DNA from 3 places in the Blautia producta genome. Region 3 is predicted to be linked to each of the others. Evidence: riboswitches for the same ligand, from Rfam matches in the RefSeq annotation. Region 3 holds a riboswitch; each other region holds the start of a gene.

Evidence for each region. A riboswitch is a leader RNA that binds a small molecule or an ion and turns the genes downstream of it on or off. The one in region 3 is predicted to bind ZMP and ZTP.
Region 1: another riboswitch for ZMP and ZTP. It lies ahead of BLCOC_RS23305 (formate--tetrahydrofolate ligase); the one in region 3 lies ahead of BLCOC_RS07945 (IMP cyclohydrolase).
Region 2: another riboswitch for ZMP and ZTP. It lies ahead of pflB (formate C-acetyltransferase); the one in region 3 lies ahead of BLCOC_RS07945 (IMP cyclohydrolase).

Annotation. Positions count from the first base shown of each region.
Region 1 covers NZ_CP136422.1:5,173,642-5,184,153, reverse strand. The annotation lists gene BLCOC_RS23345 (potassium channel family protein) at 1-56, shown strand, start outside; gene BLCOC_RS23340 (sensor histidine kinase) at 107-2,677, shown strand; gene BLCOC_RS23335 (response regulator) at 2,670-3,371, shown strand; gene dltD (D-alanyl-lipoteichoic acid biosynthesis protein DltD) at 3,534-4,688, opposite strand; gene dltC (D-alanine--poly(phosphoribitol) ligase subunit DltC) at 4,726-4,956, opposite strand; gene dltB (D-alanyl-lipoteichoic acid biosynthesis protein DltB) at 5,005-6,177, opposite strand; gene dltA (D-alanine--poly(phosphoribitol) ligase subunit DltA) at 6,174-7,718, opposite strand; gene BLCOC_RS23310 (carbohydrate kinase family protein) at 7,967-8,935, shown strand; ZMP/ZTP riboswitch at 9,028-9,114, shown strand; gene BLCOC_RS23305 (formate--tetrahydrofolate ligase) at 9,226-10,512, shown strand, end outside.
Region 2 covers NZ_CP136422.1:2,884,687-2,895,198, reverse strand. The annotation lists gene BLCOC_RS12840 (AAA family ATPase) at 1-1,069, opposite strand, end outside; gene BLCOC_RS12835 (hypothetical protein) at 1,261-1,455, opposite strand; gene BLCOC_RS12830 (hypothetical protein) at 1,690-1,926, opposite strand; gene BLCOC_RS12825 (cold-shock protein) at 2,497-2,697, shown strand; gene BLCOC_RS12820 (hypothetical protein) at 3,173-3,763, shown strand; gene BLCOC_RS12815 (putative manganese transporter) at 3,865-4,761, opposite strand; gene pflA (pyruvate formate-lyase-activating protein) at 4,956-5,723, opposite strand; gene pflB (formate C-acetyltransferase) at 5,710-7,962, opposite strand; ZMP/ZTP riboswitch at 8,055-8,134, opposite strand; gene thiD (bifunctional hydroxymethylpyrimidine kinase/phosphomethylpyrimidine kinase) at 8,280-9,089, opposite strand; gene BLCOC_RS12795 (HAD family hydrolase) at 9,086-9,736, opposite strand; gene thiE (thiamine phosphate synthase) at 9,733-10,392, opposite strand; gene thiM (hydroxyethylthiazole kinase) at 10,379-10,512, opposite strand, start outside.
Region 3 covers NZ_CP136422.1:1,805,657-1,816,168, forward strand. The annotation lists gene BLCOC_RS07890 (FAD-dependent oxidoreductase) at 1-728, shown strand, start outside; gene BLCOC_RS07895 (cytidylate kinase-like family protein) at 957-1,559, shown strand; gene rbr (rubrerythrin) at 1,635-2,231, shown strand; gene BLCOC_RS07905 (GNAT family N-acetyltransferase) at 2,799-3,299, shown strand; gene BLCOC_RS07910 (GNAT family N-acetyltransferase) at 3,299-3,841, shown strand; gene BLCOC_RS07915 (SGNH/GDSL hydrolase family protein) at 3,845-4,498, shown strand; gene BLCOC_RS07920 (methionyl aminopeptidase) at 4,504-5,376, shown strand; gene BLCOC_RS07925 (M48 family metallopeptidase) at 5,370-5,972, shown strand; partial or broken gene BLCOC_RS27740 (helix-turn-helix domain-containing protein) at 6,077-6,148, shown strand; gene BLCOC_RS07935 (hypothetical protein) at 6,178-7,005, shown strand; gene BLCOC_RS07940 (class I SAM-dependent rRNA methyltransferase) at 7,024-8,223, shown strand; ZMP/ZTP riboswitch at 8,467-8,545, shown strand; gene BLCOC_RS07945 (IMP cyclohydrolase) at 8,682-9,395, shown strand; gene BLCOC_RS07950 (phosphoribosylaminoimidazolecarboxamide formyltransferase) at 9,423-10,512, shown strand, end outside.

The sequences.
Region 1 (10,512 bases), 2.7 Mb from region 3:
CACTGATCATTATGGGACACTACAAAGATGTAAGAGCGCTGGCAAAGGCGAGATAGCCGGCGCTTTTTGCCTTTCCAGATGAGCAGAAGGGGGAACAGGGATAAAAATGGATAAAAGCGGCAGACTTAAAATATTTTTCAGCTATGCTGAAGGTACGGGAAAGACAGGGCAGATGCTGCGGGATGCCGGAGAAAGAAAAAAAGATGGCTGTGATGTGGTGATAGGCTGCGTTCCCCTGGAAGTGGATATGGGGGAAGAACTGGAAAAGCTTACACCCGTTTTTCATAATTATCAGGGTGTTCTCTCCCCTGAATTTGATCTGGACAGCGCTATCAGAAGAAGACCCCAGCTCTTAGTGATTGACAGGCTGGCTCACGGAAACGCGCCCGGGTCCAGGCACAGAAAGCGTTATCAGGATATAGAGGAGCTTCTCCGTGCCGGAATTGATGTATATACAACGCTGAATGTGCAGCAGATAGAAAGTCTGTCAGATGTAATTTCCTCTCTGACAGGCCGGCAGGCAGGGGAGCGTGTTCCGGATAAGGTGTTCGACCAGGCGGATCAGGTGGAATTCGTGGATGCGGAGCCGGAAAAGGTGCGGGAACGTCTGGGGAATCAAACTCCGGGGACAGGGGTTCTCACAGCCCTGAGGGAGATGGCACTCAGAAGAATGGCTGACCGGATCAACAAGATTGCCGAGAAGGGGGAAACCGTACAGGAAACCTCCTATCCCGGGGAACATATCCTGACCGGCATCTCCGCGTCACCCTCTAACGGCAGAGTCATAAGGACAGCGGCGCGTATGGCAGATGCATTTCACGGCGCGTTTACCGCTCTGTATGTGCAGACCTCCCATGAAAAAAACATGCCGGATGCTGAGAAAAAGATTTTAAAGGAAAACATGGAGCTTGCGGAAAAACTGGGAGCCAGAGTTATCACCATGTATGGGGATGACGTGGTTCAGCAGATCGCAGAGTATGCCAGAATGGCAGGGGTATCAAAAATTGTACTGGGCAGGACAAAAGGAATCGGGGGAATTCCTTTTTCGAGAGTCAGCTTTGCCGACAGGCTCACAGCCCTTGGCTCCAATCCAGATATTTATATCATTCCGTCTATGGAGGAAAATACAGGGACAGCGGGATTCCGAATCAGACACAACAAGACCGGATTTACATTTAAAGACACTCTTAAAACAGCAGGTGTACTGCTGGCTTCAACAGGGATCGGTGGCTGGATGTACAGTCTGGGGATTTCAGAGGTCAATGTTATCATGCTGTATATTCTGGGGGTTGTTATTACGGCCATGTGGACAGAGAGCAAGGCATACAGTCTGGTAAGCTCCTTTATCAGTGTGTTTACCTTCAATTTCTTCTTCACGCTTCCCAGGTATTCCTTTAAGGCTTACGGCCCGGAATACCCGGTTACATTTATTATTATGTTTCTGGTGGCATTTTTGATCTCCACCCTGACCACCAGGGTGAAAGAACAGGCGCATCAGGCGGCGGAAAAGGCGTACCGAACAGAAATCCTTCTGGAGACCAGCCAGAAACTCCAGAAAGCCAGGGATGTTTCTCAGATCACTTCAGAGATAATGGTACAGATGGAAAAAATGTTGGGCCGCACCGTTATCTTCTATATACCCGATGAAAAGGGGAACCTGGTTCCCAGGATGAAAAGCCGGGAGAAAGATGCAGAGCAGTATATCAATGAGAAGGAACAGGAAGTGGTATCCTGGGTATATCAGAATAATAAACACGCCGGTGCCACAACCGATACGCTGCCCGGGGCAAAATGTCTGTATCTGGCTGTCAGAGGCAGAAAAGAGGCGCTGGCAGTGGCCGGCATTGTCATGGGAGCCGATGAACTTACCGCCTTTGAGAGAAGTCTGCTTCTGGCCATGCTGAATGAATGTGCCCTGGCACTTGAAAAGCAGAAACTGGACGAGGAGAAAAAAGAGGTGGAGATGAATGCCAGACAGGAGCGGCTGAGAGCCAACCTTCTGCGCGCCATATCCCATGATCTGCGCACTCCGCTGACCGGCATTTCAGGAAATGCCAGTGTGCTGTTAAATGGCGGAGCACAGATGGAGGAGGCCCAGAGACACAAAATTTACGGGGATATTTATGATGATGCGATCTGGCTGATCAACCTGGTAGAGAATCTGCTCTCTGTCACAAGGATAGAGAACGGTGCCATGAACCTGAAACGGCAGACAGAGCTTTTGGATGATGTGCTGAACGAAGCGCTGCACCATCTGGACAGGAAGAGCGGAGAACACAGGATCACGGTGAAGCAGGAGGATGAATTTCTCATGGCAAAGATGGATACCAGGCTGATCGTACAGGTATTTATCAATATCATAGATAATGCAATCAAATATACACCGTCCGGTTCAGAGATCAAAGTCCATGTATTTCAGAAGGAAGGATTTGTATGGACGGAAATCTCCGACAACGGAAACGGTGTGGCGGATGAGGATAAAGAGAAGCTGTTTCAGATGTTCTATACAGCGGAGAACCAGAAAGGGGACGGCAGGCGCGGCCTTGGCCTTGGCCTTGCCCTCTGTAAGTCTATTATAAATGCACACGGCGGTGAGATCGGGGTAAGGGATAATGTTCCCCGGGGAAGTATTTTCTATTTCTCATTGCCGGCAGAGGAGGTAGTGATACATGAATAAACCATTGATACTTATCGTGGAGGATGACAAAGCCGTCAGAAATCTGATGGGGACCACACTGGATATACAGGAATACCGATACCATATGGCTAAGAATGGGGCGCAGGCTTTGATGGAAGCTGTTTCCCAGAGACCGGATGTGATCATATTGGATTTGGGGCTGCCGGATATGGACGGTGTGGAGCTGATAAAAAAGATAAGATCCTGGTCAAATGTACCTATTATAGTGGTAAGTGCCAGAAGCGAGGATGCGGATAAGGTGAATGCGCTGGATGCAGGCGCAGATGATTATCTGACAAAGCCTTTCAGTGTGGAGGAACTGCTGGCAAGGCTGCGTGCCAGCCTTCGCAGGGCCATGTATCAGAGCAGCGGAGGTGTGGAGGATAACGCGGTCTTCGTAAATGGTGATCTGAAAATTGACTATGCCTCCGGGTGTGTATTTATCAGGGATCAGGAGATCCATCTGACGCCTATTGAGTATAAACTGCTGTGCCTTCTGGCGAAAAACGTGGGGAGGGTTCTGACCCATAATTTCATATTAAATGAGGTTTGGGGAAATGTGATGCAGAGTGATGTGCCTTCCCTGCGTGTGTTTATGGCCACACTCAGGAAGAAGATCGAGGAAGAGCCTTCAGAGCCTAAGTATATCCAGACCCATATCGGTATCGGGTATCGGATGATCAAGAGGGAGTAACGTGCTGTACGGACAAGAAGCCGCATGGCGGCTTCTTAAAATTGTGAGTAGAGAAAGGGCGGTGCTGAGGAGAGGTTGGCAGTCATAAAATAGAGATAGAGGAGCATAAGGAGCGCGTAAAAAGTGAGCACCTGGAGAAGGAAGCGCGCTTTGGCGTTATTTTTAAGGTTCTTTATAAAAGTTGTAAAGACTTTCATTGATCAGCACCCATCCTTTCCGTCCAATGTGGACTTGGTCTTCAAAGAAGTATTTTGTATATTCGTCGGCAGAGAAATCGGCAAGCTGGGCATTATAGGCGTCAGCCAGGTTTCGGATGTTGGAGTAGTAGGTTTCTCTGGCAGTCTGAGGGAATCCGGTGTAGTCGTAGTAGTAGCCGTTCACAGGCAGGATGACCAGTAGAGGCTTGATGTCCATATCCCGGCATACGTCCAGGAAACAGCGGAGATCATCATACTCTGGTGAGGAACCGTAGCCGTGGATGGCTTTTTTATTGCTGTCTTTCTTTTTGGAAAGGCGTGGCTTGAGTTTTTTATAGTTTTTCTCATCTATATAGAATTGGTTTTCCTGATAACGGGAACCGTCTTTTTCAGCTTTGGCTAACCACTTGGTCCAGTTTATGGATATATTGCCGGCAGTACGGTTTGTCTTTTTTGCTGTGAGGTCAAAGAGAAGAGGTACGGTTATTCTTTCTTTTTCGTTCAGAAAGCCCTGCCATGCGTTGGCAAGGAGGGTATCCTCTGTGGTGGCGGTTTTGGTATCCCATACGCGCTCATATCTGCTTAAACGATTCCGGGTTTTGGGGTCGTCTTTCAGGAGAGCGTGTGTGCGGTCTATGATGTATTGCTTTGTCTCTTTTGAAAGGTTTTCGTTCTGCAGCATGCCCATATAGTCATTTTCTGAGAAACGGGATGCAAAGGCCTGTGGCAGGACACCGGGTTTCCTGAACCACTGGGGTGAGAGGAAAAGAACGGCTTTTTTCTGGCCCTCTCCTACAGCGCTAAGAGCGATGGCATGGCTCAGGGACTGGTAATAGCCGGCACCAATGAGCATAGGCTCAAAATCGCTGTCCGCGAACATAGCGGATGGATGATAAGGCGTGTCCTGGCCGTGCATGAATTCAGAGGAGCCAAATACCAGAAGGCTGTCCGAATTCAGGTTTTGTTTTATGGTTTCACGGGAACGTGTTTTTGTCTCGTTGGCCCAGGTGGAAAACGCGTGGGAGTCCGGGATTTTCTTGTCACGTACAGACAGATGAATACCTGCGGCAGTGACAAGGAACAATACAAAAGCCGTGAAAAATGCAGTCAGTCTTTTCATGTTTCCTGTGCCTTCCTTTCCTGGAGGGGATCTTGGATCAGACTTTAGACCTTACAAGGGTCAGGATTTTTTCAGGTGTGTCCATTTCTTCTCTGGTGACTTCTGAGGGCGCAATGACAATCCCGCACTCTTCCTCAAGGCCGGCCAGGAACTCGGCAAATCCCAGGGAGTCCAGAAGTCCGGACTGGAAAAGTTCGGTCTTTATATCCTCTTTCACAATGTCATCTTCACAGATATCTGCTAATAAATCTAAAATTTTTTCTTCCATTTTGTTTTCTCCTAATATAATAATGAGGCAATAGAATAATATGTGAGATCAGGCAGCTAACAGCTCCAGGAATTTTCCGGAGAAGATAAAGAAGCCCAATATCACCAGGTTTATGGTAAGCAGCCAGGAGGCCGCCTTGTATAGTTTCTGGTTTTTGTGTTTTTTGTAGAAGGCTGATTTTTTCTGGTATACCTCTGTGACTGAAAGCAGGATGCCGTGATAGAGTCCGTAGAGTATGTAGGAAGGGGTGACACCGTGCCATAGACCCATAACACCCATATTCACAATGAATCCGGCGCAGGCCCTGTTCAGGCGGCTGGAAAACCATTTCTTCTTTGTACATTTCATAATGAAACGGGTGAAGAGGAAATCACGGAACCAGTGGGACAGGGTTATGTGCCAGCGGTCCCAGAACTCTTTTATGTCCAGACTTCTGAATGGAGCACGGAAGTTGTCGGGAAGTCTTACACCCAGGATATAAGCGGTTCCCACAGCCATAAGGGAATATCCTGCAAAATCAAAGAACAAATAGAAGCCGTACAGCCAGGCATATCCGGCGGCAAAGTACCAGGGGGCACCGCGCTGGCCCATGGACTGTTCACATATGGTGAGCAGTGTGTAGAGCTGGGTGCCCAACGCCAGCTTGTAGACCAGGCCCAGAAGAAGTTTGAAAATTCCTTCTGCCAGCATTTCCAGGTAATTGGCTCTTGGTATGATGCGCTCCCAGTCATCATGAAAGCGGCGGCTTCTGTCAATAGGCCCGGAGCTGATGGAGGGAAAGAAAAGAAGAAATCCCGAAAATTCCAGAAGGGGAACCTCTTCAATGATCCCGTCGTAAATCTCTATGACCATCTGAATGCTGCGGAAACTCATATAGGAAATGCCGGTAAATCCAAAAATGTTCATGTGAAATAAGGGCGATAATTTACATAATATAAGAGGCAGCAGCATGGCAGCCAGGAACAGGTAATACTGTTTTTCGTTTCTTCCGTATTTGCCCCGGACAGCAGCGTATCCCCGCACAACCAGGTAGGACCATCCGTAAAATAAGAGGAGATAGAGGAACTGCCGGGGGCTGTGGCCGAAGACCAGGACAATGAAGACCAGGGAGACTGCCAGGGTATAATGCCCCATTCTTTTTTCCATGATGCCCAGAATGACGGCGGGGATCAGGAAGAGAAAGAGACAGATAAAAAAGGAAAGCCCTTCATAAAAACTCAAAGAACTGTGCTCCCCAGGGCTTTTCTGTCAACCTTGCCATTTCCGGTCATGGGAAGTCTGTCCATGAATATGAGTTTTTTAGGTATCATGTATTCCGGAAGGAATGCGCGCAGTTTCTCTTTTAGGGATTCCGCGTAAGTGCGTTCCGGCGCCGTCATGCCGGGGCAGACCAGATAGGCACTGATGCTTTTGATACGCCCGTCTCTCATATTGGGGAGTACCGCTGCTTTTTCTATCTGTGGAAGGCGGATAAGATTATTTTCAATATCCTCCAGCTCAATTCTGTATCCGTGCAGCTTAATCTGCAGATCTATGCGTCCGCAGTAATAGAGCATCCCGTCTTTCATATACCCTTTATCACCTGTGCGGTAGCCCTGTACCGCAGTTTTCTCCTCTGTATATGTGAAAAAATGCTTTTGTGTCTGTGAAGGGTTCTGATAGTAACCGGGACTTACCGTGTCCCCCAGGATAATGATCTCACCCTTTTCGCCTTCGGGGAGTATGCTGCCCGAAGGACTGCAGATCTGCAACGCAGTGCCAGGCTTTGGCCTGCCTACAGGCAGAGGGGAAGTACAGGCAGCCAGTTTAGGCGTTATCTCTACCTGGGTGACAGCCACTGTGGATTCGGTGGGACCATAGGTGTTCATGATCCTGGCAGAGGGAAAACGCTCCATAAGCTTAACGGCTGTCCGGTTTGTCAGGGTTTCTCCGCAGAACAGGAACAGGCCCAGTTCCGGCAGGGACGTCTGTGTAAATCCGGGGTCTGACAGGCACATGTCTGCAAAGGACGGTGTGGAAACCATAATGGAGGCCCCGGATCTTTTCAGGGAATCCAGCAGTTTCCGGTAATCCTTCTGCACATCATTTGTCAGGCACCAAAGCGTTCCGCCCACAGCCAGACATGTATACAGATCCAGGACGGACAGATCAAAAGAAAAAGGAGCCTGATTCAGAAATACCTTCCCCTTTTTGGCGTTGGTGGGTGTCCCCAGAGTAATGGACCAATCCAGGAAATTGCTCAGATTTTGTTCCGTGATCGTGACTCCTTTTGGGGTGCCGGTGCTTCCCGAAGTAAATATGATGTAAAAAATATCCTCCCCTAAAATAGGCTCTGGCCTGGTTTCTTCCATGCGGATGTCCATAGAGGGAAAATCGGTATGTATGATCCTGTCAATTTCCTGGAGGGAAAGGGGACGTTTATTTTTACAGTCTCCGTGCAGAGGAGAGAGGGTCAAAAGGATTGGTGAGTCAAGGGCGTCTAAGATCATTTCCACCCGGGAATCCGGCACAGAGGTGTCAATGGGGCAGTATGCCCTGCCTGATTTGACACATGCCAGAAAAGATACAAGCATCAGGGGGTGCTTATGACCGTATACAGCTATGGGGGAGTGGTCCTGCCCGCACTGCTGCCCAAGATAACGGGCCAGACGCCCGGAATATAACTCCAGCTCCCCGTAAGTAACAGACAGGCCGTCACAGCAGATGGCTGTTCTTTCCGGGCAGATGGAGGCATACTCGGATATTTGGTTTAATATATTCATGGAAATCACCTCAATTTCGACATTATTCTTACGTTCTCATTACACCATATAATTTAAAAGAAATTGCAGGCTCAATTTATAAGAAATTCTAAAGAAAACCTTTCGATTCATTAAGAATACCGGCCATAAGATCACGAATAATTCTATATCTAATGTATTTTTTATGAATAATTATGCCGCGGTACTTGCGTAAAGCAGGCAAAACGAATATAATTCACAGTAGAATAAAACGGACAAGGAGAATATAAATGAACAAGAATTTTGATGTTATCGCCCTGGGCGAGCTTTTGATCGATTTTACAGAGAACGGAGTGAGCGGACAGGGAAACCCTATCTTTGAGGCAAATCCGGGCGGCGCCCCTTGTAATGTGCTGGCCATGCTGAACAACCTTGGGAAAAAGACGTCTTTTCTGGGTGTTGTGGGTAAGGACCAGTTTGGTACATCCCTGAGAAACACACTGAACAGTCTGGGGATTGACACCAGCCATCTGTATGAAGACCAGGAAGTCCATACAACGCTGGCCTTTGTCCATACCTTTGAGGATGGGGACAGGGACTTCGCGTTTTACAGAAATCCCGGTGCGGATATGATGCTGAGTGTAGACCAGATCGACGAAGAATACATAAGATCAGCAAAGGCATTCCATTTTGGCACCCTGTCCATGACCCACGAGGGTGTGCGCAGAGCAACTGCCAAAGCTATTGATATTGCAAGAGAAGCAGGGCTTCTGATCTCCTTTGACCCGAATCTGCGCCCGCCTCTGTGGAGCAGCATGGAACTGGCAAAAGAACAGATCACATATGGTCTGTCAAAATGTGATCTGCTGAAAATCTCTGAGGAAGAGCTGGAATTCATGACCGGCACAAAGGATGTGAAGGAAGGCGCCCATATACTGCTGTCCCAGTATCCTGATCTGAAGCTCATGAACGTGACCATGGGAAAAGAGGGAAGCATTGCCTTCCACGAGGGCAGAGAAGTGTTCCATGCGCCGTTCTTACAGGAAAATACCATCGAGACTACAGGAGCAGGTGATACCTTTGGCGCATGTGCGCTGAATTATGTGCTGGAGCACGGAATTGAAGGCCTTTCAGAGGAACAGCTCTATGAAATGCTGGAATTCTCCAACGGTGCCTCCTCTCTTATTACTACAAAGAAGGGCGCACTCCGTGTTATGCCCAAAAAAGAAGAAGTATTATCATTTATCGCCGGAAAATAGAGTAAAATTGTCGAAATATTGTTGTGAATTTTTAATATGATACAGCATTGACAGTAATCGGAATTTGTGATAAATTATAGACATAACAAAATAATAGTTTTGATTTCTGACGGATTACAATGTGGAGCACCACAGTGAAGTCAAAATGTAAGTGAGAGCCGACCGTCTGGGCAACGTTTGTAATTGTGTAATTGACAAATGTTGCCCTTTTTTTTCAAAGGGTTCATACATAGACAGTGGCAGTATACATGCAGAAACAAAACTATTGCCATGAAAAGGAGGGTATTAACATGGGATTCAAATCAGACATCGAAATCGCACAGGAGTGCACAATGGAGCCAATTACAAAGATTGCAGAAAAAGCAGGTATTGATGACAAATATCTGGAGCAGTACGGTAAGTACAAAGCTAAAATTGACTACAATCTGTTAAAAGAATCTGATAAGCCAAATGGAAAACTGGTTCTGGTTACAGCAATCAACCCGACTCCTGCCGGAGAAGGAAAGACCACCACAACCGTAGGTCTGGCTGATGGCCTTCAGAAATTAGGAAAAAATGTAATGGTAGCGCTCCGTGAGCCATCCCTGGGACCGGTATTCGGTGTAAAGGGCGGCGCAGCAGGCGGCGGTTATGCACAGGTAGTTCCCATGGAAGACATCAACCTGCATTTTACAGGTGACTTCCACGCGATCGGCGCAGCAAATAACCTGCTGGCAGCAATGCTGGATAATCATATTTATCAGGGCAACGACCTGAATATTGACCCAAGAAAAATTACCTGGAGAAGATGTGTGGACATGAATGACCGCCAGCTTCGTTTCGTAGTTGATGGTCTGGGCGGAAAGACAAACGGCTGTCCGAGAGAAGACGGATACGATATCACAGTTGCTTCTGAAATCATGGCTGTTCTGTGTCTGGCAAAAGACATTACAGACCTGAAGGAGAGACTGGGAAGAATCATCGTTGGTTATACATATGGCAAGGTTTCCGAGCAGAAACCGATCACAGCACATGACTTACATGCAGAAGGCGCTATGTGTGCACTGCTGAAAGATGCACTGAAACCAAACCTGGTTCAGACTCTGGAGCATGTACCTGCAATCGTACACGGTGGACCATTCGCTAATATCGCTCATGGATGTAACTCTGTGATCGCTACTAAGATGGCGCTGAAATTAGGCGATTACGCTATCACAGAAGCAGGATTCGGTGCTGACTTAGGTGCAGAGAAATTCCTGGATATCAAGTGTCGTATGGCAGGCCTGACACCGAGCGCAGTTGTTATCGTAGCTACTGTACGTGCCCTGAAATACAACGGCGGCGTACCGAAAGCAGATTTAAATAACGAGAACCTGGAAGCTCTGGAGAAAGGTCTCCCGAACTTACTGAAACATGTAAGCAATATCACAAATGTATACAAGCTTCCGTGTGTTGTTGCTATCAACGCATTCCCGACAGATACCAAGGCAGAGCTTGACCTGGTAGAAGCTAAATGTAAAGAACTGGGCGTAAATGTTGCACTTTCCGAGGTTTGGGCAAAAGGCGGCGAAGGCGGTGCTGCACTGGCTAAGGAAGTT
Region 2 (10,512 bases), 1.1 Mb from region 3:
CTGCGGGATTTCCATTGCCTTTTCCTGCGGACGCTTTGTCCAGCTCATTGATGATAAATACAAGATTGGACTCTCCTGCCATTGAGAATGCTTCCATAATGATTCCCGGTTTTGCATTGGCATAGATCCGGGAACTGCCTGTCAACTGTTCCGGATCATTGATGGAGCTCATATCCAATGTTGTCCATGGCAGTTTTAAAATACGGGCAACCGCATATGCGATCTGAGACTTTCCAGTTCCGGCAGGCCCCACCAACAGAATGCCATATGCCGGAAGGGTATGAGTACGGTTGATCTGTATGATAGTTTCCATGATGCGCTGTTTCACCCGTTCCATACCGTAAAGTTCTTCATCCAGAATCCTGCGTGCTTCCTGAGGGTCAATGGCTTCAAAATAATTATTTTTCCATTGGATGTTCATCATAATAGAAAGCGCGCGCTGGGCGTGGCGCCTCTCTTCAGGAGAAACCTCATGAGAACGGGCAACTGCCAGATTCCTTCTTGCCCAAAGGCGGATATTGTCAGGCATTGTTTTACCCGCGCAGGTCATAAAGTCTGTAATGCTCTGCAGACTTGTGAGTTTCATGCTGTCACCGGCTTCATCCTGATCCTCGTCCTCATTTTCCTCTGCAGGCGCACTGCCTGACAAAAGTCTTTCTATCATAAACTGAAGGAAACCGTCCTCGGCGGACAGCTTCGTTCCCCCTCCAAAAGCGGTTTCCCGAATCTTGTATACTGCATAGCCCTCTTCCCTGTTTTTGCCGGACAGACGCACATTAATATGGTTTTCGCCCAGCCAGTGAAGAAGGCTGACAAAACGGGCATCTATCTGCAGAATATCCGCGCTAAATGTCCCATCCTCTTCCTTAAACTCAAAAGCCGTCTGCTTGTCCTGATTGGCAAAAACACCACAGGAATGATGTTTCCATGTCCGCTTATGATTGTCCAAAAGCAGGATGGGTTTTTCCGGCGAGGCTGCGTTCTCATTAGAACGGAATACGGTGTACGTGCACTGAAATTCATTATTCTTTTTCTCATCTGAACTGTTGCTGAAATCAAATACTGGCATAATTGCATACTCCTTTTATTTTTTTATTGCTATTACTAACCTCTTTTTAGATTCCTTTCAGGAGTTCAAAATATCCGAACCTAAACCACAAATAAATGCTCCTATTATCTTAACTCCTGAAAAACAAACGCAGCCGCCCTGTCATTTTTACAAATAAGGCATACTTAAATCGGCCCGGCACCCTTAGTTTATTACTCGCTTTTCAAATCCTTTTTTACTTTGTTATAGGTTGTTATGAACAATACAGCCCAAAGCATAGGAACTACTGCATATCCCGCACTGACCTGCCCTTTGTTTAGCAATACATATACAGTTCCCAAAAAAGTTAAAATTGTGAAAAGGATACTTAACAAAAAAAGAATTTTCTTTAATACTTTCTTATCCATATATTGTCCTCCATAAATGCCTATTGAACAAAGTCGCTGCATGATGGCCTTCCCAGGCTGTGGCACAACTACGGGGTAGAAGTAGAATAAGCATTGAAAATAAGAGCTTTACCGGCTTGATTTTCAAATAGCAAGGGAATTATACCTTGGCACTTGAAATCAACCTTTAACTGCATAACATTCCAAATATCATAAATCTGCTATTCATTGTTGGACAGTTTTTCCATTCCTTACCTAAAATCCGCCGCTGAGAAAAAGGACTGCAAAAGTTCCGTAGCAAACTGCAAATTTTTTTATTTTTTCTATACATAATAACTCATCTACATCATTGAAACAGGCCAAAGTAAGATGCGGCCTTGTCTTCCACTCCAAAAACTTTGTGCTGATTTTCTTATCTGCAATCCCTTCGGATAACTGAAATAATTTTTTTTCAGTATCTTTATCATAATATAATTCTATTGCATATTGCATGATTTGACCTCCATGAGATTCCGATTTGTCGAGTATATGTTCCCTTATATCTGCCCATATCGTCTTAGAAAATCCGGACTCCCTTCGGGCACCAAAGCATCAAAAGTCTTTGTTGTTCTAAAAAATTTTTCGATACCGCAAAATCAAATACTATTTTTTAATTTTCCGGAGCAAATTTCTTTTGTGATCCATATATTTCACTTCGCAACAGTTCACTAACTAAAAGAACATCGCTGCACAGTGAGAACCCTCACATTTTAGAGCTCCTGCAAGTATGTAGTATAACGATTTTTTCATTATTTTACAAGCTCATTCCCCTCTCCTGTTAAAATTATCCCTTATAGCCGATTTCCCCTTATAATCGATTTTACTTTATTATTGTAAATTTTACCACAACAAAAATTTTCAATTTCTTCTTGACATTCTGAATTTCATGTGATAGGATACAGGAAGTGTTTTGATAAAGCCTTGATTTCGCATATATCCGTAAGTCATTCTTTTATTAATGATTTACTGCTATATGCTTTTTTTGTTTTGTAAAATGCATATAAAAATTAGGAGGTATCTTTCATGAATAAAGGTACAGTAAAATGGTTTAACTCAGAAAAAGGATTTGGATTTATCACAGGAGAAGACGGATCTGATGTATTCGTACATTTCTCAGGAATCAGTTGTGACGGCTACAAATCTCTTGAAGACGGTCAGAGCGTAACTTATGATTTAACAAGAGGAAACCGCGGTATGCAGGCCGTTAATGTGTGTGCAGCTTAAACCAGAATAATCATTTCACTATTTTCTTAATACCTGTAATCCTCGGTGACAGGAAATAACTGTTCCGCAGGTCTGTACATTTACTGTGCTCCCCTGTGAAAAGTAAAAACGCTCATCAGCCAGGCAAAAATCCATGGTCAAAAGCAATTCTGCATGGATTTTTGCTTATAACTGTGAGGGTACTGAACCGTTGAAGCAGGTATTGAGAACCTGTATATTAATTAGTCAGAGCTATGATTAATCATTACAGCTAAGTCGGCGGGGTTTATCTTATTATTCCTTGCTGGCTCAACCTAAATTTACAGTTAAACTCAAACGTATCATTTATACAGATCGTTTATATAAAATCTTACACTTAAACAATTCTTTAAACCAAAATTTTTCTTTATTCCCCCCAATAACCCAAAGATACACTGGCATTTTTTAAAAGTCCGCATATAATAAGACCAACAAATAATGTTCAGGTACACATATTATGAGTAATGACCCACGTGGTACGATCATTCAGCAGGGTAATATCATGCGCATTGACAATGCCCTGGTGGAAGAAGTTTTTTGTTATGACAATTCTGTCGGACATATTCTGATTTCTTATGCTGTTCGCGATGCTGATCAAGTCACCTCTATACAGACCTTACGTCTGAATACAGGCAGAAATACAGTTATTCTGAATATGTTCGGCAGGCGCATCAACGCATGTCAGCTCAGAAAAGGCATGTGGATAAATGCTGTATTCTCTTCCCGAATGACCAGGAGCATACCTCCCCAGGCAAATGCTTTTCTCATTATTGTCAAAAGAAATCCACGCCCGCAGAACAACACCACAGATGGAAGGATCGCGTCCGTTGACCCTCGAAACAGATTCCTGATCACAGGAAATCCGGATGATATCAACAGCCAGATACGATATACAATTTCAGATGACACCGTTATATTAAACCGTTTCGGAAACCCTATCCCCCTGCGTGCGCTCCGCCCCGGGCAGATGGTCAGGATCACCCATGCAGACTTCCAGACAGCCAGCATACCGCCTCAGACCGCTGCATACCGAATACAGATTATATAACGAACACTGTCATCTTCTCAGAAGCCTTGTCACTGACAAAAAAGCTGGCATTTCACACAGAAATGCCAGCTTTCCACTGTCCGCAAACCAGATTCTTTTTATCAAAGAACAATTCCCAACACTTCTATCAGAATTCCCCAGAACACGCCTGTTCCGTAAAGAATCCCAATGAGTCCCAGATTTTCTTTCATTCCCTTATTGGTTCTGCAAAGTACCAGGATACCCACACCGGCTCCTACCAATAGTCCCGCCATCATCTGCCCGGCTCCCAGAATGCCTGTGAGATAGAGCTGAGTTATAACAACGGAGGACGCGCAGTTTGGAATAAGGCCGACCAATGCCGCCAAAAATACTCCGATAAAGGGCTTGCTGCTGATAAAATATCCGATATTATCACTTCCAACCAGCTCCACGCAGAATCCAATAGCCAGAGATACTAAAAATATAAAAACGGTGATCTGCAGGGTGTGCAGAAAAGCAGATTTGATAATGCTCCCGTTCTCACAGTGGCAATGTTCGGATTCACACAGATCGTGGATATCTTTCTCATGGTGTTCCCTGTGTATATGCCTGTGTTCCTCCCGTTCTCTTCTCTTCCTGCTGCTGAAGCGCCATAATATATCTATGACAAAACCAGAGACAGCTCCCAACACTATTTTCAGTCCCAGGATCCGCAAAATTGTTCCCAAAGCTACAGATTCGGAGATAAAGATAGGAATCATCTCATCAGAGGTGGAGAGAAAAATGGCCAACAGGGTACCCGCGGATATAACTCCGCCGGAATAGAGGCTTGCCGCAGCGGCAGAAAACCCGCACTGAGGAAACGCACCTGCAACGCCGCCTATAAGAGGGCCTAAATGCCCTGACTTCTGCATGATCTGTTTTGATTTATTCTTTGTCTTGTGTTCCAGATATTCCATGACCAGATAGGTCAGGAACAGGAAAGGGATCAGCTTCGCCGTATCCAGCAAAGCATCTGAAATCACATCAAGTATCATTAACACAACTCCCTTCCGCAGCAGAACCCATTACTTTCTCTGCTTAAAATTACCGACGCCTGCAAAGTTCTGCGCCAGTTTCTAATGATAGCACAAAACCGCAATAAACTCAACGGCGGATTGCAATATTTGCACTGACTGTCCAAAACGCAAAACGGCAGCAGAAGTTTTTCGTATTTCTGCTGCCGCACAGTCTATGCGTTCAAATAACCTGTATATTCATTTGTATGAAGTAGTCTGTTCGCGTTCTCCACCCGCTCTTTTGTGGGAGGTTCGATTCCCTGCAGGGGATACGGGATACGCATATCCTGCCATTTGAAAATTCCCAGTGTGTGATATGGCAGCACCTCAAAGCGCTGTACATTGCCCAGGCCTTTAACAAATGCATCCAGTTTCATAAGGTCTTCGTCATAATCGTTCCGTTCCGGTACGAGAACGTGGCGGATCCATACAGGCTTCCTGATTTCAGCCAGATACTTGGCCATATCAAGAATGTTTTCATTTCCGCATCCTGTCAGAATTTTGTGTTTTTTACTGTCAATCTGCTTTATATCAAGGAGCAGCAGATCTGTAACTTCCATAAGGCGGTTGAATTTATGAAAAAACGGGTCATGTCTGGAAAATGGATTGCCCGAAGTATCCAAAACTGTATGCACTCCATTCTCCTTTGCCTTAGTAAACAGCTCCAGTAAGAAATCCATCTGGAGCAGAGGCTCACCGCCGCTGACGGTGATTCCTCCTTTGTCTCCCCAGTATGCCTTATAACGCAGAGCCTGGCTTAAAAGCTCATCGGCTGACATCATATCCATGGAGCTGGTGCTCCAGGTATCAGGGTTGTGGCAGAACTGGCAGCGCATTCTGCAGCCCTGCAGAAAAATCACAAACCGGACACCGGGTCCGTCCACAGAGCCGAAGCTTTCTATAGAATGGATGGAGCCTTTTCTGGAACTATATGCGCTCATGTGCAGAACGAGCGATCACATCCAACTGCTGCTCGCGTGTCAGATCAATGAATTTTACCGCATAACCGGATACACGGATGGTAAAGTTTGCATACTCTTCTTTTTCCGGATGTTCCATGGCATCCACCAGCTTTTCTATGCCGAATACATTTACATTTAAGTGATGTGCACCCTGATCAAAATATCCATCCAGGATGTGCACCAGATTGTTGATTCTCTCTTCCTCGGAATGTCCGATGGCACCGGGATTAATGGTCTGTGTATTGGAGATTCCGTCAAGTGCCCACTCATACGGAAGCTTCGCAACGGAGTTCAGGGAAGCCAGAAGACCGTTTTTCTCTGCGCCGTAGCTTGGGTTTGCTCCCGGTGAAAGAGGTTCCCCTGCTTTTCTGCCGTCCGGCAGCGCACCTGTCGCTTTTCCGTAAACCACATTGGATGTAATGGTCAGGATTGAGGTTGTAGGCTCTGAATTGCGGTAAGTCGGATATCTTTTCAGTTTTTCCAGGAACGTGTGGAGCAGCCATACTGCAATATCATCGGCTCTGTCATCGTCATTTCCATAACGCGGGAAATCACCTTCTGTCTCAAAATCCACTGCCATGCCTTCTTCATCCCTTATAACCTTCACTTTGGCATATTTTACAGCAGACAAGGAATCCACCACATGGGAAAATCCTGCGATTCCTGTTGCGAAAGTTCTGCGGACATCTGTGTCTATCAGTGCCATCTCCGCAGCCTCATAGTAATATTTGTCGTGCATGTACTGTATCAGATTAAGGGTATTTACATACAGTCCTGCCAGCCAGTCCATCATGATCTCATATTTACGGACAAGCTCATCGTACTCCAGATACTCGGAGGTAATGGGTTTATACTCAGGTCCCACCTGCACTCTTGATTTTTCATCCATACCGCCGTTGACTGCGTATAAGAGACATTTTGCCAGGTTTGCGCGTGCTCCGAAGAACTGCATCTCTTTTCCTGTCTGGGTAGCTGATACACAGCAGCAGATGGAATAGTCATCTCCCCATACAGGGCGCATCACATCGTCATTTTCATACTGAATGGAGCTGGTCTCAACAGAGATATACGCAGCATATTTCTTAAAGTTCTCAGGCAGCCTTGAGGAGTAAAGAACAGTCAGATTCGGTTCCGGAGCCGGTCCCATGTTCTCTAGTGTGTGGAGAATCCTGTAGTCTGTCTTTGTCACCATGGAACGGCCATCCTGTCCCATACCGGCCACCTCCACAGTAGCCCATACCGGGTCTCCGGAGAACAACTGATTGTAAGAAGGTACACGGGCGAATTTGACCATTCTCAGTTTCATGATAAAGTGGTCAACCAGCTCCTGTGCCTCTTTTTCTGTCAAAGTGCCGTTTTCCAGATCCCTCTGAATATAAATATCCAGGAAAGTTCCCACACGGCCAACACTCATGGCAGCGCCATTCTGTGTCTTGATAGCAGCCAGGTATCCAAAATACAGCCACTGAACGGCTTCCTTGGCATCCACAGCCGGTTTGGAAATATCATATCCGTAGCTCTCAGCCATCTTCTTCATATCGGCCAAAGCTCTGTACTGCATGCTGATCTCTTCTCTCTGACGAATGATCTCATCTGTCATGATACCGCAGCCGCAGTTATCGTAATCTTCTTTTTTCTTTTCCATCAGGAAATCAATTCCGTAGAGAGCCACTCTCCTGTAATCGCCCACAATACGGCCACGGCCGTAGGTATCCGGAAGTCCTGTGATAATTTTGTTATGACGGGCTTTTTTCATCTCCGGTGTGTAGGCATCGAAAACACCCTGATTGTGCGTTTTGTGATATTCTGTAAAGATTTTATGAAGTTCCGGAGCAGGTGTGTAGCCATTGGATGTACAGGAATCCTCTGCCATTTTGATACCGCCAAAAGGCATAAATGCTCTCTTCAGCGGCTTATCGGTCTGTAATCCTACCACCTTTTCCAGGTCTTTTAATTCTTCACTGATGTAGCCCGGCCCATGGGAAGTCAGTGAGGATACAATTTCAGTATCCATATCCAGAACGCCGCCTTTCGCACGCTCCTCTTTCTGCAGTTTTGAAAGTGCAGACCAGAGTTTTTCCGTGGCTTCGGTAGGTCCTTCCAGGAACTCCTGATCCCCTTCATAGGGTACATAGTTATGCTGGATAAAGTCACGTGTGTTGACTTCTTCTTTCCAGATTCTACCTTTAAATCCATCCCATTGTTTGAAGTTATTCATCTTTGCAAGTCCTCCTTCTAAGACAATAATTGTGTCGGAAACTGTCCTGTAATGTGACCGGATTCATTAAAAAAAGCCGGTCCTCTCCAGACAGCTTCTGCCCAGACGGTCGGCTAAATCAATGTTATACTCCCTGTGGTTCATTCCACTTCCGTCAGTCATATAACACTTGTAGTATAAAGCATTTTTTTAAGGATTGTCAATAAAAGGAATGGAATTTTATGTTCTTTTTAGTATACATTGGTACTGTTCACAGCCCTCAAAAAAGCACAGTTCTGTGAACAGCAGCTATGTATGGCCTCAGAAATAATTACATATTACCGAAACGGATAACCATTGGCAAAAGGTGGTAATCTGTACATATGATTCAAGGGACCTCTGCCATGCCCCAGATCAAGTCCGTCCTGCAGCGCACCGGTCAGATACTTTTTAGCATTCCTGATTCCTCTTTCCAGAGAATATCCAGCGGCAAGACTGCAGGCAATGGCTGAGGACAGGGTACATCCTGTTCCGTGTGTGTTAGGATTTTCTATCCTCTTTGAAGAAAACCAGGTATATTTTCCCTTCTCGTACAGGAGATCATCTGCTCCTTCTGCCAGATGCCCGCCTTTTAAAAGGACCGCACCGGAACCGTATTTTGCTATTTTTTCTGCTGCGCCTTCCATTTCCTGCCGGACAGAGACAGAAAATCCACAGAGCGCAGCCGCTTCCATAAGATTTGGTGTCACCACTGCTGCCAGAGGGAAAAGCTCCTCTTTCAATGCCTCTGCTGCATCCTCGGACATAAGTCTGCTGCCGCTTGTTGATATCATCACCGGGTCTAAAACCACATCTTCTGCCTGATATCTCCTCAGTTTTTCAGCGATCACCCGAATGATTTTTTCATTGGGTACCATACCGATCTTTACTGCGTCAGGACGTATGTCTGTGAAGATACAGTCCATCTGATCTCCCACAAATTCTGCGTCTGCTTCCCGGATTCCATATACACCTGTTGTATTCTGCGCCGTCAGCGCTGTGATCACACTCATTGCATACATTTTATGAACAGTTATTGTTTTAATATCTGCCTGTATCCCAGCACCTCCGCTGCAGTCCGAACCGGCAATCGCCAATACTTTTTTCATGTTTTCCGCTCCCAATCTTCCCAACTTTCAAGGTAAATATCTGCCAGTTTAAGCAGTTTATCTCTGTCTTTTTCCGAATAAAAATCACGTATGACTGCCAATAAAAATCCGGCTTTTTTCGCGGTTTCTGCCGCAAAATATGCATCTTCCACCACCAAAGTCTCTTCTTTTTTTGTATCTAAAAGTTTCATTGCCATCTGGTAAATACGCGGATATCTTTTGCCGGCTCCTGCTTCTGTACAGGTAAGTATCCCATCAAAATACCAGTTGATCCCATTATGCCTAAGCGCTGCTTCTATCAGTGGTCTCTCCGTTGAAGTGGCGATGCACATCCTGACACTGCGTCTCTTTAAACCCTCCAATACCGGCAGAAGCCCCGGCTTTATCCGGATTTCCTTCTCATAGCAGTCGAATATCATAGAATTGATCTCTTTAATGATATCTTCCTGTTCAAGTTCAATCCCGTAACTGCTGCGAAAATATGCCGCGGACTCTTCCATTGTCATGGTTTCCAGCCTCTCACGGATGTCTTTTCCGGGCCGGATTCCCTTTCTCCGCAGATATATCTCCCCTGCCTGATCCCATAATCCCATAGAGTCAAAGAGCGTGCCGTCCGCGTCAAATATGATCCCTTTTATCTCTCTCATTTTTCTGTCATCTCCCTTGCCAGCACCAGCAGTTCTTCACAGGCTTTTCTGATATCCGGCTGCCCGTAAATACCGGATATGACAGATACCCCTGCGGCTCCGCTTCCGGTGAGCTGCATCATATTGTCTCTCCTGATCCCTCCGATCGCCACAACAGGAATGGATACAGCCTGACAGATTTCCTTTAGGGTGTCCCGGGATATCACATCCGCGTCCTCTTTGGTGGAGGTGGCGAAGACTGCACCCACACCCAGATAATCTGCCCCCATTTTCTCCGCCTGAAGAGCCTGTTCCACAGTCCTTGCAGAGACGCCCAGTATCTTGTCCGGCCCCAGTTTCTGTCTGACCCTTCCCGCTTCCATGTCGCTTTGCCCCACATGCACGCCGTCTGCGTCCGCTTCCAGAGCGATCTCTACATTGTCATTGATGATAAACGGCACGTGATAGCTGTCTGCAAGAGCTTTTACATCCTTTGCCTCTCTCAGAAATTCATCATACGCCATACCCTTTTCCCTGAGCTGCAGAAGGGTGATTCCTCCGTCCAGAGACGCTTTCACCTGTTCACAAAATGTCATTTCTCCCACCCAGGAACGATCCGTGACAGCATATAACAGCAGGGCACGCCTCACCCATTCTCTCTTCTCACCGCAGTTCATATCTTGCTCCTCTCTCCAGCTCGCTGCCGGTCAGTTTGTAGACCTCATCGATCAAATGATTTCTGCATCCCGCATTGCCGCTGTTCTCTTTTTTCATCCTCTCATATGCCTTTTCCCCGC
Region 3 (10,512 bases):
CTGAAGGGATGTACCTGGGCATAGACAGCAATAACGCCTGGTCTTTCAGAAGCGCAGGAGAGTATCTGCTCTTTGGCGGAGGCGGCCACCGCACAGGAGAAAACCGCGCAGGGGGAAAGTACGACCTGCTGAAAAGAAAAGCAGAAGAGTTCTTTCCGGGAAGCCGGGTGCGGTATCACTGGTCAGCACAGGACTGTATGCCTGTGGACCAGATTCCCTACATTGGCAGGTTCTCTGCGGATACCCCTGACTGGTATGCTGCCACAGGATATGGAAAGTGGGGAATGAGTTCTTCCATGGCAGCAGCCGGTATGATAACAGAGAGTATTCTGGGGGATGAGGAGGAGAATGTGTTCGGCATATTTTCGCCGCAGCGCTTTACGCCCAAGGCCTCCGCGGAAAATTTCTGCAAGGATGGTATCCATGCAGTGAAGGATTTGAGCAGAAGGATTTTTACACAGGGAAGAAGTGATCTGGATGAACTTCCCCCAGGACACGGCGGCATTGTTGACTATGACGGAGAAAAAGTGGGAGCATACAGAGATGAGGAGGGAGAGATCTATTTGGTATCTGCCAAATGTCCCCATCTTGGATGCCAGCTTGAATGGAATCCGGATGAAAAATGTTTTGAATGCCCCTGTCACGGTTCCAGGTTCGACTACATGGGGAACTGTGTAGACAGCCCGGCACAGAGTGGCATTTCACTGGAAAGTAAGGAAAATTCTTAGTTACGATTCACAGTCACTGTCCCGCGAGGTGATTTCATGCGCCTGCTAAAAAGTTGTTAAGAAAAGTTGTAAAGATTATGAAAATTTAGTATAATCAATATAAGAGTTCAGTCTTTAGTTTTGCAAAAGTAGAAGGCTGAAACCTGCGGCAGCATGAAAATGCGGACGGGTCGTTCTGAAGTATGGGAACGCTGCGGACGCCAGGTGAATGGGGAAGGATGGTATGTTATGGGTAAAGTGATAGCACTCGGCAGAGAATTTGGAAGCAATGGAAGAAAAATTGCGCAGGATCTGGCAGAGCATCTGGGCATCAAATATTATGACAAGGATTTGATCACCCTTGCCGCCCAGAAAAAGAATATTCCAAAAGAGAAGCTGGAAGAAGTGGATGAGAAGCGGGAAAGCCCCTGGCGTTATTCCTTTGATGAGAATATGGCCATGGAGCGTCAGTTTCACTATGAACCTCTCAATGATGTGCTGTTCAATGCGCAGACAGAGATCATTGAAGAGGCCGCCCGAAACGAAGACTGTGTGATCGTAGGGCGGTGTGCAAACTACATTCTCAAAGATAAACCGGACTGCAGAAGTGTTTTTATCTATGCGCCTATGGAGGCCAGGATCAAAACCATACGGGCACGGACGGTTTGGGATGAAAGAGGAGCGGAACAGCTTATCAAGAAAGTAGATAAGCAGAGAAAATATTACTATAACAATTATACAGATGAGAAGTGGGGCAGCATGAAGGGGTATGACCTGTGTCTGGACAGCAGCCGTTTTACCAGGGAACAGATTCTGGAAATACTGACCGCACTCTATCATACCATCGGATAAGACTGAGAGATCCAGGTATAAAATTGTCACTTCTGGAAAAAATAACATGGAAAATAAATACCAGGAGGCAATTGTATGTCTGTAGATTTTAGAGAAAGCGTAACAAAAGAAAACCTGATGCGCGCCTTTGCAGGTGAGAGCCAGGCCAGGAACCGCTACACCTTCGCAGCAGCACAGGCGAAAAAGGAACATCTGCATGTTGTGGAGGCTGTCTTCAACTATACAGCAGACCAGGAGCGCCAGCATGCATACATTTTTTATCAGCATTTAAAAGAGATGGCAGGAGAAACGATTCAGATCGACGGTGGTTATCCGGTGGATATCTCGCCTGACATAGATAAGCTTCTGCGCATGGCACAGCACAATGAGTACGAAGAGCATGATGATGTGTATAAGAATTTCGGAGATAAGGCAAAAGAGGAAGGATTTACGCAGATCGCCAATTCCTTTCATATGATAGCGGATATCGAAAAATTCCATGGAGACCGCTTCGGAAAGTTTGCTCAGTATCTGGAGGAGAAGAAGCTTTTTGTGTCAGATGTGGAGACAGGGTGGATCTGTCTGAAATGCGGTTATATCCACTGGGGCAAAGAAGCGCCGAAAAAATGCCCGGTATGCTCTCATGACCAGGGATATTTTATCAGGCTGGAGCTTTCGCCTTTTGCACATTAAACATGGAGATTTAGGACATGATAAAACCCTTTGGGAGGATTCCTGAAGGGTTTCTTTTTGGTGATAGAAGAGAAACAGAACGTATTTACGCAATAGGAAAGAGTCATCCGAAGTTTACATTCCGAATGACTCTTCTATTCTGATGTGTCCATGGGACTTTACCTTCCTTGTTTTATTATGGGTTAAATCGTTAAGTTCTTGGTGGTCCGTACCTTCCTTTCTTTTAAATTAATGGATGTTCCTTTACGTTTTCGGTGGTATCAGTCCTTTCTGTTTTTATTTTGTTCTCTCTTTGTTTATGAATTCATTATAGCAGTCAGGTATTGATTTGTCAATAAGTAAAATGAAAATTTATCAATATTTATTTTTATAACTGTAAAAATGATTGAAAATTCTTATGTTATCAGATAATTATATTGGTTTCGTACAATAGGATCCTTTATAAATCCTGTGGGTCATATGGAAAAACAGAATAAACCGTGGTATACTGTGCATAGTCTTTTTGCGGAGATACAACAGAGGCGGATCACAGCCGCAGAGCACAGTACCGGGGAGGAGTATACGGAGATGAAAACAGGATTATATATTCGCAGAGCTGAGGAAAAGGATATAGAAGAAGCCTTGTCCCTTTATGAACGGGCAAGAAGGTTCATGGCTGAGAACGGAAATCCCGGACAGTGGGTAAACGGCTACCCGGCGCGGGAAGATGTGGAGACAGATGTAAACCGCGGTGTTTTATATATCTGTGAGTCTTTGGACGGGATGGAAGGCGTTTTCATGTTTGATGTGGGAGAAGAGCCCAATTACCAAAGGATAGAGCAGGGGTGCTGGCTGAACGATAAGCCTTACGGATTCCTGCACAGAATAGCTTCTGCCGGAAGAAAAAAGGGCGTGGCATCCTTTTGCGTACAGTGGTGTCTGGCCCGGTGTGACAACATGCGGGGAGATACACACCAGGATAATATACCCATGCAGAGAGTATTTGAGAAAAACGGTTTCATACGCTGCGGTATTGTATATATGAAAGACGGAACACAGAGGATCGCATATCAGAAGGAGACAGGATGATGGAAAAGGCTGTGCTTGAGACAAAACGTCTTATGCTGAGAAAAATGCGCAGGGAAGATCAGGATTCCCTGAATAAAATGCTGCAGGATCCGGAAGTTATGTATGCCTATGCCCATGCATTTTCCGATCGAGAGGCAAAGGAGTGGCTGGAGAGGCAGCTTGACCGTTACAGGCAGTATGGTTTCGGCCTGTGGGCAGTTATCTTAAAAGAGACAGGGGAATTTATCGGCCAGTGCGGTCTTACGATGCAGGACTGCAGAGGAGAACAGGTGTTGGAGGTCGGATATTTGTTCTGTAAAGAATTCTGGCATCAGGGCTATGCTGCGGAGGCGGCAGCGGCCTGCAGAGATTACGCCTTTGAGATCTTAAATGCCGGGGAAGTCTATTCCATTATCAGGGATAACAATACGGCATCCCGGAATGTGGCAAAGAGAAACGGCATGAAGATAAGAGGTTCCTTTGTAAAGCATTACTATGGAATTGATATGCCGCATGATCTCTTTTGCATTACAAGAGAAGAATATGAGGCAATGGAGAAATAAGAGATGAAGAATGTATTATGCTACGGGGATTCCAATACCCATGGATATGACGGTGTGACCGGAAATCGCTTCCCTTGGGGCGTGCGCTGGACCAGTCTGGTACAGGAGGCCCTGAAGGAGGAACAGATACGGATCATAGAGGAAGGGCAGAATGGAAGGACAACAGTCTGGGATGATCCTGTTGAAGGGATGAAAAACGGTCTGAAATACCTGATTCCCTGTCTGGAAAGCCACAGCCCTTTGGATGTGGTGGTGCTGATGCTGGGCACCAATGATATGAAACAGAGATTTTCCTTGACTGCCGCTGATGTGGCAGCAGGCGCAGAGACCCTGGTGAAAACCATAAAGATGTATTTTCGGGAAAACCAGGAAACCATACCGGAGATCCTGCTGATCTCACCTTTGAGGATCAGGGAAGAGATCGTACATCACAGATGCGCACCTATGTTTGGCGGTGAACGGGCAGTGAAGATGTCAGGCGAGCTGGCCTGCTATTACAGAGAGGCCGCTGCGCGGCAGGGCTGTGTCTTTTTGGATGCGGCCAAAGTGACAATGCCATGTTTAGAGGATTCTGTCCATCTGGATCCGGAGGGGCACAGAGCGCTGGCTATGGCTGTTACAGAAAAATTGAGGGAGATTTTTCGGGAAAGGAAGTAAAACAATTGAATCATTTAGGAAGAAATGACGCGTGCTGGTGCGGCAGCGGAAAAAAATATAAAAAATGCCATGGACCGTTTGATGATAAACTGAACCATCTGCAGGCTCAGGGACGGATCGTTCCAAAGCGCGGGATCATAAAGACTGCGGAACAGATCGCAGGGATCAAAAAAAGCGCGGAAATCAATGTGGCCATACTGGATTACGTTGCAGAACATATCAAAGAGGGCATATGCACAGCAGAAATTGACCGCTGGGTATATGATATCACTACAAAAGCAGGAGCAGTGCCGGCACCGCTCAATTATGAAGGGTTCCCGAACAGTGTCTGCACATCCATCAATAACCAGGTCTGCCATGGCATTCCGTCGGAGGAGATCGTACTCATGGAGGGAGATATTATCAATGTGGATGTTTCCACGATCCTGAACGGGTATTACTCTGATTCCTCCAGGATGTTCTGCATCGGCGACGTGGGGCAGGAAAAAGAGCGTCTTGTGCAAGTTACAAAGGAATGTGTGGAGAAAGGTCTGGAACAGGTAAAGCCCTGGGGATTTTTGGGTGATATGAGTCAGGCAGTCCATGAGCATGCGCAGAAAAACGGATACAGTGTGGTGAAGGAGATCGGAGGCCACGGTATTGGCCTGGAGTTCCATGAAGATCCCTGGGTGGGGTATATTGGCAGAGCCGGAACAGGAATGGTGATGGCGCCGGGACTGATGTTTACCATAGAGCCAATGGTGAATATGGGGGCAAGTGAAATCTTCATTGACGAGGATGACGGCTGGACGGTCTATACAGAAGACGGGCTGCCCTCTGCTCAGTGGGAAATCATGGTGCTGGTGACAGAGAACGGACCGGAGGTCCTGGCGTGGTAAAGACTTCCGGAAAACGGACAAAGATGACAAAGACGTATTATCTGACGGAGAACGGCCTTGATATCCAGGTGACCAAAAAAGCGATCCGCAACATGTATCTGCGTGTGGGCGGGGACGGAAGCGTCCGGGTATCCGCACCTCTTAGAATGCCGGAGCGGGATATCAGAAGATTTATCCTGGAGAGAATGGATTGGATAGAAGAAAAGCGGCAGGGAACGGGGCAGAGCCAGCCCCCCTGGGAGCTATATAAAGGCGGGGAGCGTGAGGAGAAAAAGCAGGAGTGTAGAAAGCGTCTGGAAAAAATCCTTCCCCAGGTCATACAGGAATGTGAACAGAAGACCGGCGTCCATGCAGAGGAGTGGCGTCTGCGGGATATGAAGACAAGATGGGGAACCTGCAATGTGGAAAAAAAGAGGATATGGCTTAATGTCTGGCTGGGTGAATACCCCAGGGAATGTCTGGAATATGTGGTTACCCATGAATTGGTCCATCTTTTGGAGAGAGGACACAACAAAATTTTTTATGGATATATGGATGCGTTCTATCCCCAGTGGAAAAATGTGAAAACCCGCTTAAACAGCGGGGTGCAACCGTAAGTTTACATGGATTTCCTCAAAAGCAACAGGAAATTGGTAGAGTTTACATGGATGCAATTCTATAATGATTCCAAGATCAGATATGAGAAATGGAGGAAATCATTATGAGCTTTGGAGAAAATTTACAGTATTACAGGAAGCGGGAGGAAATCACACAGGAACAGCTTGCGGAGAGGATGGAGGTGTCCAGACAGACGATTTCTAAATGGGAGGCAGGCCATCCTATCCGGAGATGGAAAAGATCATGCAGCTCTGTGATATGTTTTCCTGCAGTATGGACACTCTGCTGCGCAAAGACGCCCAGGCAGAAGTTGTGGAGGATTCCGCCCAATATGAAGAACATATGAAAAGATTTGGAAAGGCTGTCACAGCCGGTGTGGGAATTCTGATTCTAGGAGGAGCTTTTTCCACTCTCCTGGAAGGAATGAATGGACTTTGGAAAGCGCTGCAGGATATTGTCATGTTCCCGTTTCTCATTGTGGCGGTTTTGACTTTTGTAGTGGCGGGAATCCGGCACAGTGATTTTACAAAAAGACATCCTTATATACTGCCCTTTTACACAGAGGAGGAGAAGGAGTCATTTGACCGCAGTTTTCCCATTAAGATAGCGGCGGGGATCGGAATCGTTCTGATGAGCATAGTAGTGGATGAACTGCAGAAGTTCCTGCCCGCCCCTGCGGGAGTGGAGGCATCTGCTTTCTACAGCTTCTTAATGCTCCTGCTTATCAGCGCGGGTGTGATGCTTCTGGTCCACTCCGGCATGGAAAAAAGCAAGTATAATATAGAGGAGTACAACAAAGAGCATGATCCGCTGTACCGTGAGCGTCTGACCCCGGAGCAGCAGCGTATACTGGACGAGGAAAGCCATATGCCGTTGGCAGCAAAATGGTCTGCCTGTATCATAATCGTGACAACAGCGGTTTATCTGCTCTGGAGTTTTTTACAGAATGCCTGGCAGATCAGTTGGGTATTATTCCCGGTAGGAGGGCTGTTCTGCGGAATCGCTTATATTTTGCTGGGACAGAAAAAATAGAAAAATGGAGGAAGACACATGAGTCTGGCAATTGCGACACTGAAAAAAGGAGAGGGCCGTTCCCTGAAAGCTGGAGGCCCCTGGATATATGACAATGAAGTGGCCAGTATCCTGGGAAGCTTTGAGAACGGAGATATGGTGATGGTCCACGATTTTGACGGATATCCCCTGGGAAGAGGGTTTATCAATACCAACTCCAAGATCAGGATCCGTATGATGACAAGAAAGTCAGAGCAGGAGATTGATGAGGGGTTTCTGAGAAAACGGGTCAGAGATGCCTGGGAGTACAGGAAAAAGACAGTGGACACCAGCAGCTGCCGTGTGATCTTCGGTGAGGCAGACTTTCTGCCGGGACTTGTTGTGGACAAATTTTCCGATGTTTTAGTCGTGCAGTCACTGGCTCTTGGAATTGACAGGATGAAAATGAAGATTCTGGAGCTTTTGAAGGAAGAGATGGCACAGGACGGTGTGATGATACGCGGTGTTTACGAGCGGAGCGATGCCAAGGTGAGAAGGCAGGAAGGCATGGAGCCTTTTAAAGGGTTTATTGGGGAGCCTTTCGATACCAAGGTGGAGATCTGTGAAAATGGAGTGAGATATCTGGTAGATGTGGAGGACGGCCAGAAGACCGGATTTTTCCTGGACCAGAAATATAACAGGCTGGCCATCCAGAAATTATGCAGGGATGCAAAGGTACTGGATTGTTTTACACATACAGGATCATTTGCGCTGAACGCGGGGGTCGCGGGAGCAAAGAGTGTGCTGGGCGTGGACGCTTCCCAGCTTGCGGTGGAGCAGGCTAGGGAAAATGCCAAGCTGAACGGCCTGTCAGGTACTGTGAAATTCGTGTGTGAAGATGTGTTTGAACTGCTTCCCAGACTGGAAGAAGAGGGGGAGAAGTTCGATGTTGTGATACTTGATCCGCCGGCATTTACCAAATCCCGGAATTCTGTTAAGAACGCAGTGAAGGGCTATCGGGAGATCAATCTGCGGGCTATGAAGCTGGTGAAGGACGGAGGATTTTTGGCCACTTGTTCCTGCTCACATTTTATGTCCTATGAGATGTTTACTCAGACCATTGGGCAGGCGGCCAGGAATGTGCACAAGAGACTGCGGCAGGTGGAATATCGGACACAGGCAGCAGATCATCCCATTCTTTGGGCGGCAGAGGAATCTTATTATTTGAAGTTTTACATTTTTCAGGTATGTGAAGGGTGAACAACACCGATTATGCCGGTGCTGTGATCTTGTAGTGTCAGACTGATCACCGCGGCGGACACCTGGAGGGCTGATTTATTATGCTGTTTCTGAAGTCTGCCGTCGGTTCTGATGCTTAGTTTAAAATACTCAAGAGACGTTACTAGGGCCGTATGAATAAGCCGGTGATTTTTTTGCAATTTATTTTTTGATGAAAAATGTCAAAAAAGCGTTGACAAGAGAAAGATTACATGATAATGTTTAAATTGCTTATATGACTGACGGAAGTGGAATGAACCACAGGGAGTATAAGCGTAGGAAGCCGACCGTCTGGGCAAGTATGTTCAGAGTGTGGGCTTTTTTTGTTGTTTTATTGTAATTGCGAAGGTAGTGAACAGTTACGTTACATTTATTACGGTAAAGTTGCCGATGGATTGGCAGCTGATGATCATGGTCAAAATGAGAAGGAGAAGGAATTCATGAAAATGTTATCACTTGAAAATGAATTGAGAGAAAATGCGTACCCTGGCAGGGGAATTGTTATTGGTAAGTCTGAGGATGGAACAAAGGCAGTTACTGCATATTTTATCATGGGCAGAAGTGAGAACAGCAGGAACCGTGTGTTCGTGGAAGAGGGAGAGGGTATCCGCACCCAGGCATTTGACCCGTCTAAGCTGACTGATCCCAGTTTGATCATATATGCACCGGTGCGTGTGATCGGCAATAAGACGATCGTGACCAACGGTGACCAGACAGATACTGTCTATGAAGGAATGGAAAAGGGCATCACTTTTGAGCAGTCCCTGAGAACGCGTGAATTTGAGCCGGACGGCCCCAATTACACACCAAGGATTTCTGGTATTATGCAGGTGGAAGCCGGCATATACCATTATGCTATGTCCATTTTGAAGAGTAATAACGGCAATCCCGAGAGCTGCTGCCGTTATACATTTACTTATGAGAACCCGGCAGCCGGGGAGGGACATTTTATACACACTTATATGCATGACGGCAATCCGCTGCCAAGCTTTGAAGGAGAACCAAAGCTGGTGGGAATTCCCAATGATATTGATGCATTTGCTGAGAATGTTTGGGAGAGCCTGAATGAAGACAACAAAGTGTCTCTGTTTGTCCGTTTTATTGATATTGCAACCGGTAAGTATGAGACAAGGATCGTAAATAAAAATAAATAATTGAAAAGCATAAAGGAGAATGGGAAAATGAAAGAATTAGCGTTAAAGTACGGATGTAATCCGAACCAGAAACCTTCCAGAATCTATGTGGCTGACGGCAGCGAGCTTCCTATTGAAGTTCTGAGCGGCAAGCCGGGATATATTAATTTCCTGGATGCTTTTAATGGCTGGCAGCTTGTGAAAGAGCTGAAAAAGGCCACAGGACTTCCGGCCGCCACATCCTTTAAACATGTGTCACCGGCAGGTGCTGCAGTTGGACTTCCCATGTCAGATGTACTGAAAAAGATTTACTGGGTAGATGATATGGGTGAATTATCACCATTGGCATGTGCCTATGCCAGGGCAAGGGGCGCTGACAGAATGTCTTCTTTCGGTGATTTTATTTCCCTGTCTGATGTATGTGATAAAGATACAGCGATGCTGATCAAGAGAGAGGTTTCCGACGGTGTTATCGCTCCCGGATATACAGATGAGGCACTGGAAATCCTGAAACAGAAGAAAAACGGCAACTACAATGTGATCAAGATCGATCCGGATTATCAGCCGGCTCCGTTGGAGCATAAAGAGGTATTCGGCATCACATTTGAGCAGGGAAGACAGGAGCTTTCTATTGACGATGAACTGCTTTCCAATGTTGTGACAGAGAATAAAGAGATTCCGGCAAACGCATTGATGGATTTAAAAATTTCTCTGATCACACTGAAATATACACAGTCAAACTCAGTCTGTTTCGTAAAAGACGGACAGGCGATCGGTATCGGTGCAGGCCAGCAGTCACGTGTACACTGTACCCGTCTGGCAGGTCAGAAAGCTGACAACTGGTGGCTGAGACAGTGCCCGAAGGTACTGGATCTGCCGTTTATCGACGGTATCCGCCGCGCTGACAGAGACAATGCCATTGATGTCTACATCGGTGAGGAATATATGGATGTTCTGGCTGACGGAGCATGGGAAAAAATTTTCAAAGAGAAACCGGAAGTGTTCACACGTGAGGAAAAACGCGCATGGCTGGACAAACTGACAGATGTCACCTTAGGCTCTGATGCCTTCTTCCCGTTCTCAGACAATATCGAGCGCGCTTACAAGAGCGGCGTAAAATACATCGCAGAGCCGGGTG